Linked DNA regions of Catalinimonas alkaloidigena. The protein of the gene in region 1 interacts with the protein of each later gene in a pairwise test. Links are inferred from orthologs where the notes say so. Each region holds a gene or a part of one and is shown on either strand. Other genes may lie near its edges.

What was found. The genes of interacting proteins can lie anywhere in the genome.
Region 2: the proteins of rlmN (region 1) and ftsZ interact in binary tests that used the Escherichia coli proteins (3 or more experiments, as listed by UniProt). The link is inferred for Catalinimonas alkaloidigena from one-to-one orthologs.

The regions. Positions count from the first base shown.
Region 1 is NZ_JAQFIL010000001.1:7,086,609-7,091,098, forward strand. What follows is about bases 640-3,536. They hold rlmN (dual-specificity RNA methyltransferase RlmN), read right to left. Parts: upstream 2,669-3,536; coding sequence 1,610-2,668; downstream 640-1,609. Other genes in these bases: OKW21_RS28790 (beta-ketoacyl-ACP synthase III), read left to right, coding at 640-692; OKW21_RS28795 (DUF6999 family protein), read left to right, coding at 705-929; OKW21_RS28800 (DUF6999 family protein), read left to right, coding at 949-1,623; OKW21_RS28810 (TRAP transporter small permease subunit), read left to right, coding at 2,847-3,374; OKW21_RS28815 (TRAP transporter large permease), read left to right, coding at 3,367-3,536. Outside these bases: more of OKW21_RS28790, read left to right, coding at 1-639; more of OKW21_RS28815, read left to right, coding at 3,537-4,490.
Region 2 is NZ_JAQFIL010000001.1:7,728,022-7,732,583, reverse strand. Bases 1,102-4,070 are described here. They hold ftsZ (cell division protein FtsZ), read right to left. Parts: upstream 3,343-4,070; coding sequence 1,861-3,342; downstream 1,102-1,860. Other genes in these bases: ftsA (cell division protein FtsA), read right to left, coding at 3,399-4,070; OKW21_RS31500 (NADPH-dependent FMN reductase), read left to right, coding at 1,328-1,852; OKW21_RS31505 (SRPBCC family protein), read right to left, coding at 1,102-1,154. Also shown: OKW21_RS31510 (Re/Si-specific NAD(P)(+) transhydrogenase subunit alpha), read right to left, coding at 1-545; more of OKW21_RS31505, read right to left, coding at 705-1,101; more of ftsA, read right to left, coding at 4,071-4,562. UniProt on the Escherichia coli protein: Essential cell division protein that forms a contractile ring structure (Z ring) at the future cell division site. The regulation of the ring assembly controls the timing and the location of cell division.

The sequences.
Region 1 (4,490 bases):
AGGCCCCTGAATTGGTGGTGGATCCAAATCCTACTTCAGAATGGCTGGTGCGGCAGTTGAGCCAGACCTGGATTGACTTTGAAAGTAAACTACTGAAAGTACCCATTGTGCGTAAAATCCATGACGGACAGCTAAGCCTGGAAGATTATAAACTACTACTGATGGACCTGCGGCAGCAGGTAATAGATGGGTCGCAGTGGATTTCTCGTGCGGCTTCCAATATTGATATTGAGCTGTTTGAGCTGCGCTCTGCCTTCATCAAACATACCGCTACTGAACACAAAGATTATCAGCTACTGGAGAAGAACTTCCATGCCTTGGGAGAGGATTTGAGCAAGATCCGCAGCGGAAAAAAAAATGTGGGAAGCGTGGCGCTCTCTTCATTTATGTTTCAGCAGGCGAGCAAGCCTAATCCCATAGATTTGCTGGGGGCTATGTTCATTATTGAAGGCATTGGAAAACGACTGGCCGGCTATTGGGGAGAAATGATGAAAGACCAGCTGCATCTTCAGCAGGATCAGGTTTCCTTCTTCACTTATCATGGCGTAGCGGATGAAAACCATTTTCATAATCTGGAGCAGGCACTGAATCATCCGAGGATGGACAGGGAGGTTGCTGGGAAAATTGCGAAGACGGCTAAAGTGACCGCCCGCCTGTATCAGATGCAACTGGAAGAACTGGGTAACTACTAAAATCTCAATCGTATGGGCTCACAACACATGTTTGACCTTTCCACCCACGACAGCCGCGATCCAAATCCCTGGCTGGCGATGTACCTGGATAGCAGTATTCCGATCAATGACCACACCAAGCTGGCATTGATGCGTGATAACAGCTCACGCTCGGTTATGTATCTGCTTCCGCTGGTCCGCTTCTGGTCCAAGATCATGATCTTTTTGTATCCATGTCTTCAAATTCTTCCTCCCTAAGTTTCCTGATTCCTCCAGGGTGCTTCATAAAATCTTGGCCTGGGGACTGAAAAACTTTGTGAGTAGGGATGCTAATTTGCTGATCTTCAGGCATTTCCATGTGGGGAGTGAGATTATGCAGTTCATCGCTAAAAATGTGGAAGGCGTAGAAGTACAGACCAGTCCGCTGAAGCCCAAAGATTTTGAGGATATCAAAGAGGATCTCTTTTTGAAGCATGATCTGAATCTGTACAATTTTGTGATTAACCTGAACCGTCAGCTCAAAGAAAAGAAGCTGGGTATCAAAGGAAAACGTCCGATTGATCTGTCTATGATTACGCCCGATCGTTTTGACCACATAGAATTTCCTGACCGCTGGACGAATATTTTGGATTTAAGGTCAGCCATTGAGCTTTTCACCCCTTTCTATCAGTTTTTTCTTACAAATAATGATTTTATCAGAGCTTCAAATTCGCTGCAACTGGATGAGACTATCGGTATTTACACCTCACAAATTCTCAATACACCGGGGCATCTGAGTTTGGTGAACAACAAGCATCCGATGGTACCGGAGACGACTTATAGTGCAGCTTACAGGTTAGTACTCCATGGTTTGGCGGCAGAAACTTTACATGCGGTGCTGGTTAACCTCAAACAGGAACGTTTTGCCGATGGTGTGATCACTCCAAACGTACAGCCAACTACTTCTTCTTAATGGCCAGCTGACCGCAGGCGGCGTCTATGTCTTTGCCACGGCTCCGGCGAACATTGACAATAACCCCTTTCCTTTCCAGATAGGCGGCAAACTGATCCAGACGGTCGGCTTCGGTATTTTTGAAGTCAGCTTCCTTGATAGGATTGTACTCTATAATATTGACCTTGCTGGGCACGCGCTTGCAAAACTCCCAGAGCTCCCGGGCATCTTCCAGCGTATCGTTGAAGTTATAGAAGACAATATATTCAAAGGTGACTCTACTGCCGGTCTTGTCGTAAAAATAATTCAGTGCTTCACGCAAAGCTTCCAGCGTATTGCTCTCATTGATCGGCATGATCTGATCTCGCTTTTTATCATTGGCGGCATGTAGCGAGAGTGCCAGGTTAAATTTCACCTGATCATCTCCCAGCTTTTTGATCATCTTGGCAATGCCCGCCGTAGAGACCGTAATCCGCTTGGGCGACATGTTCAGACCTTCAGGAGAAGTGATATGTTCAATAGAAGTCAGTACGTTTTGGTAATTCAGCAGGGGCTCGCCCATACCCATGTACACAATATTAGAAAGGGGTATTTGATAATTTTCTTCTGCCTGCTGATTAATTAAAACGACCTGGTCATAGATTTCAGCAGCGTCCAGGTTACGCTTGCGCTCCATGTAGCCGGTAGCGCAGAACTTACAGCTGAGGGAGCAACCCACCTGCGAAGATACACAGGCCGTCATACGGCTGTCCGTAGGAATGAGTACACCTTCTACCGCATGTCCATCATGCAGCTGAAACATCGATTTGATGGTGCGGTCGCTGCTGAAGTTTTGTTCCTGTATGGCAACGGGTTTGATGACAAAGCGCTCCTGCAACAGCTCACGTGTGTTTTTAGAGAGGTTAGTCATCTCTTCAAAGCTTCGGGCAGACTTTTTCCACAACCATTCCTGTATCTGCTTGACGCGAAAAGGTTTCTCCCCTATTTCTGCCAAAAATGCCTTAATAGCTTCAGGTTTGGCTTTACGAATATCTGTTTTCTTTTGCTGTGCACTGACTACACTCATACGAACGAATAATGATGAATGAATTATGAAGAAAAGCTAGTTTTCAGATGATCTTGGTTAAGCCTTAATCAATAGATCAAACGAAAGTCGGCTTACTTCTCTGCAAATTTATGATATATTTGCTATGATCTATTACTACAATATTTATAAGCTACTAATTCAAAATTAGACGAATAAGTTGAGAAAAACCCTAGAAAGCGCCAGTAACTTTATTGATGGCATGAATGAAGCCATTGGCAAAGGTGTCTCCTGGCTCAACACCCTACTGGTCATACTCATTTGCTACGATGTGGCGGCCCGCTATCTTTTCAATACCTCCTCCTCTGGAATCGTAGAACTGGAATGGCATATCTTCTCTTTCATTTTTTTGTTGGGAGCAGCCTATGCCCTGAAGCACGATAAGCATGTGCGGGTAGATGTATTCTATCAGAATTTTTCACCAAAAAAACAGGCTTGGGTCAATCTGATTGGCACGCTGCTATTTTTAATTCCTTTCTGTATCATCACCATTCAGTCTTCACTGAAATTTACAGCCAATGCCTATGCCATCAACGAAGGATCACCTGATCCGGGAGGTTTACCCGCTCGTTTTATTGTGAAAGGGGCTATTCCTGTTGGTTTTTTTCTGCTGCTCTTACAAGCCTTTTCTTTAGCCTTCCGATCATTACTAACCGTTACCGAATCCACTAATAGCGACCATGCCTGATATACTGCCGATTATTCTCTTTCTGTCTATTTTCCTGTTAATTCTTTTTGGCTTTCCGGTGGCCTTTACGCTAGGTGGAGTATCCATCTTGTTTGGGTTGGTAACATTCGGTCCGGACTTCTTTTACCTGCTGCCCCTGCGCGTCTTCGGCACCATGACGAATTATGTGCTGTTGGCGGTACCGCTGTTCATCTATATGGGAATAATGCTGGAAAAATCCGGCCTGGCGGAGAGCCTGCTGGAAACGATGGCCTTGCTATTTGGTCGCTTTAAAGGGGGGTTAGCCATTTCAGTGATCATTGTAGGAGCGATGCTGGCCGCATCAACGGGAATTGTAGGAGCCACGGTTATTACCATGGGCCTGATCAGCCTGCCTACCATGCTCAAACGTGGATATAGTGCTGAGCTGGCTACGGGGACCATTGCTTCTTCAGGAACGCTGGGGCAGATCATTCCACCCTCGGTGGTACTGGTACTTTTGGGAAGTGTATTGAATGTATCAGTAGGCGACTTATTTACCGCTGCGCTCGTACCCGGACTGGCGCTGGTGGGATGCTATTTGCTGTATGTGGTGGGAGTGGCAACTTTTAAGCCGAGCGTAGCGCCTCCCATGCCTGCTGAAGAGATTGCTGAATTTAGAAGAGAGGGAATGTTGAAAAGAGTAATTGCTGCCTTTGTGCTGCCTTTTCTGCTCATCGCAGCCGTATTGGGGTCTATCTTCGCGGGTATTGCCTCTCCTACCGAGGCAGCAGCAGTGGGCGCTATGGGTGCTTCTTTGCTAACAATCCTTCAGGGACGCTTTAACATAAAAGTGCTGAAAGAAGTGATGCAGGAGACTACTCATTTGACCTGTATGGTGTTTATTATCCTTGTAGGAGCTACCGCTTTCGCCCTGGTCTTTCGTGGTATGGAGGGAGACCGCTATCTGGTGGAGCTAATTGAGCAGGCCAACCTTTCACCCATGGCTTTTCTGGCAATTGTAATGGTAGTGGTATTTGTTGCTGGCTTTTTTATTGATTTTATAGAGATCATTTTCATCATAGTACCAGTAGTAGCACCTATTTTTAGTGCAATGGGCATAGATTTAATATGGATTGGAATTCTGCTGGCGCTGAA
Region 2 (4,562 bases), 640 kb from region 1 along the record:
GCAGTAGCAATGGCCTGTAAACCCGCTACACCCGCACCCAATACCAGTACTTTTGCAGGGGGAATACTACCTGCCGCAGTGGTTAGCATGGGAAAATAACGAGGTAGATGCGTTGCTGCCTCCAATACTGCACGATAACCTGCCATGGAAGCCATAGAAGATAGCACATCTTTATCCTGTGCCAGTGTGGTACGGGGCATCATGTCCATGCTAAACACATTGATGGGGTACTGACTTAGCTTTTCAGGAACAGTAGCATCTTCGTAAGGACGAAAGGAGGAAATTACGGAAGCCCCCTGAGGCAGCTTGCTTAAAACATCTTCAGCCGGGGGCCTGATACTTAACAACAAAGTAGTTTTGGAAATGATATCATCACGCTGGCTGATGGTTGCTCCCGCTTCCTGATACTCCGTATCTGAGATAAAAGTATTCTCGCCTGCGCCTGACTCGATGAGAACTTGGTTGTTGTCGGTTAGTTTTTTCACTACATCCGGAGTGAGTGCCACCCGGGTATCAGCTTCTTCTTTAAGAACGCCTATTATCATTGATCTAACTTATATTTAGCGTAAACATAAAAAATTTGTTCCTAATAAGTGGAGGTATACTCAAAAATCTTACATCTTAATGCCTAGTCCTTTTTACTTGGGCGCACCAATTTAGGCAAAAGAAATACAAGATGACAAATTTCTATGCAATCAGTTGCATTATTTTATACCTTTTGAGCTAAATATTTTTTTATAAATAGGTTTACGATAAAGAAATTGTAACCAAAGGACAGGCCACAGTAAAAAATCCAGCAAAGGAGAGGGAGACTTGAAGGTAATATCATCCACAATTGTACTTCCCTGACTATTCTTAATTATCCTGTGGCGGTGGTGCCAGTATTTTAAAAAAAAGGGAAGTCTGGTGCCCTTATCTATAAAGTAAAACTCTTCCTGATCAAAGTCATCCTCTACAATCTTACTTAGCCACTGCTGTTTAAAAAAGATAAAATTAAGTTCCAGGGCTACTGCATCCCCTTTCTTGCAACCATCAAAACGCAGTAGCCTTACCGGAGGAAACGGAGGATTGAGGCGCATAAAAAGTTCTTCATTAAACCCCTGCATTACTGTTTGATAGGGCTGCTCTACCGCGGTACTTATTTTTATGTTCATATATTTGGACTGTTCGCTGAGTTTACATGCAAAACAGTTAAGGAGCGCTTACGGTTTTAGCCATATCCTTTTGCATAGTCATTTATTCTCTTATTATTTCCTCCTTAGCATCAAAAAAGTGAGAAGGTTCGTGTAAAAGGTAGATTAATAGTTTAACACTGATTTTATTGTAGATGATTACGATAGTTGTGGGTACCAACAGAAAAAAAGCACTTTCAGCCGCCATCGCAGCCTATTACCAAAAGGTGCTGCAAGAAAAAGGTACAGAAAGTCAGGTCATAAATCTGGTAGATTTGCCTGCTGACTTTACGGCTACTGCCTTGTATGAAAATAATGGAAAGAACAATCAGTTTAATCGCTTCAGGCAGGTTTTTAAGGAGCACGAAAAATTTGTTTTTATCATTCCGGAGTATAATGGTTCATACCCAGGCGTGCTCAAAGCTTTTATTGACGGCATGGATTACCCCAGCGGCCTGCAGGGAAAAAAATGTGCTTTGGTGGGGCTATCTTCCGGTGTACAGGGAGCAAGTATACCGCTGAGTCACTTTACTGATGTACTACACTATCTGGGGATGCATGTGCTGGCCCTAAAAGTAAAGATGGGAGAGATTCATAGGTATATAAAAGAAAATCAGCTCACAAGCAAAGTCTACGATGAGACTCTTCGCCTGCAAGCTGATCAGCTTATAGCGTTTTAAATGATCTACTAATCTACGTTGTCGTGCAGAAACTTATTGTTACCGATGATATTATCATCATCATCTAATGAGTAACGCGACACATTGCGGTCATTGTAAGAAGGTGCGCTGTAGAGATGGATATTTCTTCTTACATAAGCCGGCTCATTGTAGAAATCTTCTTTCTTGAAAATGTCTTCACTGTTATCAGGGGAGCTGATGCTCTTACGACCCTTGAGTTTAAGCTTACGTTCGTAAGCTTCTTTCATCATCAAATACCTGCGGCTGGAAGACATCTCACGCAGTAGCTTCTCTTCTTCTTCTTTTTCCTGACGCTGCTGGTTATCGTCCTCTTCTTCCTCATCCTCAAAATTTTCAATTTCAAAAGGTGGAGAAGAAGGTGGCGATGGTGTATTACTCCTTTCCTGAGGCGGACTGTCCGGCGGACTGGCTTCCGATTTATCTTCCTTCTTAATTCTCTGGCTGGAGTCCAGGTCATAGACGCGCTTGGTTTCTTCCTCATCCTCACCTCTTTCATCGTTATTAAAGCCCGTAGCAATAACAGTAACCATAATCGCATCGCCCAGTGTATCATCCAGTCCATGACCGAAAATCACTTCTGCCTCTTCACCTGCTTCAGTCTGGATATGATCCGTGATTTCGGTAAGTTCATCCATCTGCATTTCAGCCTGCTCACCAGAGCGGATAGAAAGAAGAATTTTTCTTGCTCCCTTAATATTTTTGTCATCCAGCAGCGGTGAAGAAAGGGCTTCCTCGGCAGCACGCATAGCACGGTGCTCGCCTTCTGCTTTAGCAGACCCCATAACAGCTGCGCCTGATCCCGCCATTACCGTTTTCACATCTTCAAAGTCCACATTGATATAACCAGGAACCGTAATGATTTCGGCAATACTTTTGGCTGCGGTGGTTAGTATATTGTCTGCCTGAGCAAATGCATTGGTCAGGGTCAAATTACCATAAACTTCTCTGAGCTTATCGTTCAGAATTACGATCACGGTATCGCAATTATTTCTCAGTTCGCGGATACCTTCTTCGGCAGCACGCTGTTTCTTTTTACCTTCAAAAGCGAATGGCTGAGTTACAATACCCACGGTCAGGACCCCAAGCTCACGGGCTACTTTGGCAATTTCTGGGGCTGCGCCTGTACCAGTACCTCCTCCCATTCCGGCAGTGATGAACAACATACGGGTATCATTGCTCAACAACTCACGAATTTCTTCTTTGCTTTCTATTGCTGCCGCTTTTCCTTTTTCAGGATTGGCACCGGCACCCAAACCCCGGGTAAGCTCTCCACCTATCTGTAGTTTATTGGGCACAGGGCTAATTTCAAGCGCCTGAGCGTCGGTATTGCAGATGATAAACTCAACATCTTTGATACCCTGATTGTACATGTGATTTACAGCATTACTACCGCCGCCACCAACACCAATAACCTTGATGATGGATTTATGCTGAGTGGGTAGATCGAATTCATAACTTCTGTCAGCCATAGTCAAAAGGAGTTTAAATAATTACCGTGGTTAATTTTTTTATTTAAAGGAAAACCTTAATAGTTTTCTTTATCGTCAAAATCGTCAATAAGTATTTTTTTAGTTTTTTCCAGCATTTTACGAAAAAACATAGAGCCTTGCGCCTGCTCTTTTTCTTTTCGGGGCTTGTTGCCCTGCATCTCTTTGTTTTTCTTTCTGATGTAGTCCAGGTTTCGTTCATCAATGGCTTTGAAACCCGACAATACCAGGCCCACCGCTGTAGCGAACATCGGGCTCTTTACGGTTTCAATTTTGCTTTTACCCATGTACTCATTGGGGTAGCCAATACGAGCATCAGTGGCACACATGAGTTCGCAAAGCTCTTTAGCAAACTGTAGCTGTGAACCTCCTCCCGTTACGACTACGCCACCGGCAAGCTTATCCTCATAGCCGGAAGAGATGATTTCTGCATGTACCAGCTCAAAAATCTCCTGCATGCGGGCTTCAATGATATAAGCCAGATTTTTGATGGATATCTCTTTAGGCGGACGGTCTCTTAAACCGCGGATGGATACAATCTCATTGAAGCTCGCTTCTTCGGCTATAGCTTTACCAAATTTTACTTTCAGCAGTTCAGCCTGCTCTTCCATTACCGAACAACCTTGCTTGATATCCTGGGTAAGAATGTCACCACCAAAGGGTATTACCGCAGTATGGCGAATGATACCATCGTAGAAAATGGCCATATCTGTAGTACCACCTCCAATATCTACCAGGCAAACGCCAGCTCTCTTTTCTTCTTCGCTCAGTACTGCCAGGCTGGAAGCCAGAGGTTCCAGGATCAGGTTTTCTATTTCCAGGCCGGCTCTTTTCACACATTTGTTAATATTGTTGATGGCATGAGTCTGCGCCGTGATGATATGGAAGTCCGCTTCCAGTTTTACACCGGACATGCCTACCGGATCCACAATACCATCTTCGTAATCAACAGTATAGTGCTGTGGCATTACATGGATGATCTCACAGCCGGGGGGCGTGACAATACGATACATATCGTTGGTAAGACGCTCAATATCTTCCATACGAATTTCCTCATCCAGTGAATTGCGTGTGATGCTCCCATGATGGATTGAGCTTCTGATATGCTGACCGGCGATACCTACATTTACAGTATGTATCTCAATACCTGATTGTTCTTCAGCAGATTTGATTGCTTTTTCAATCGCGCTGATGGTCTTATC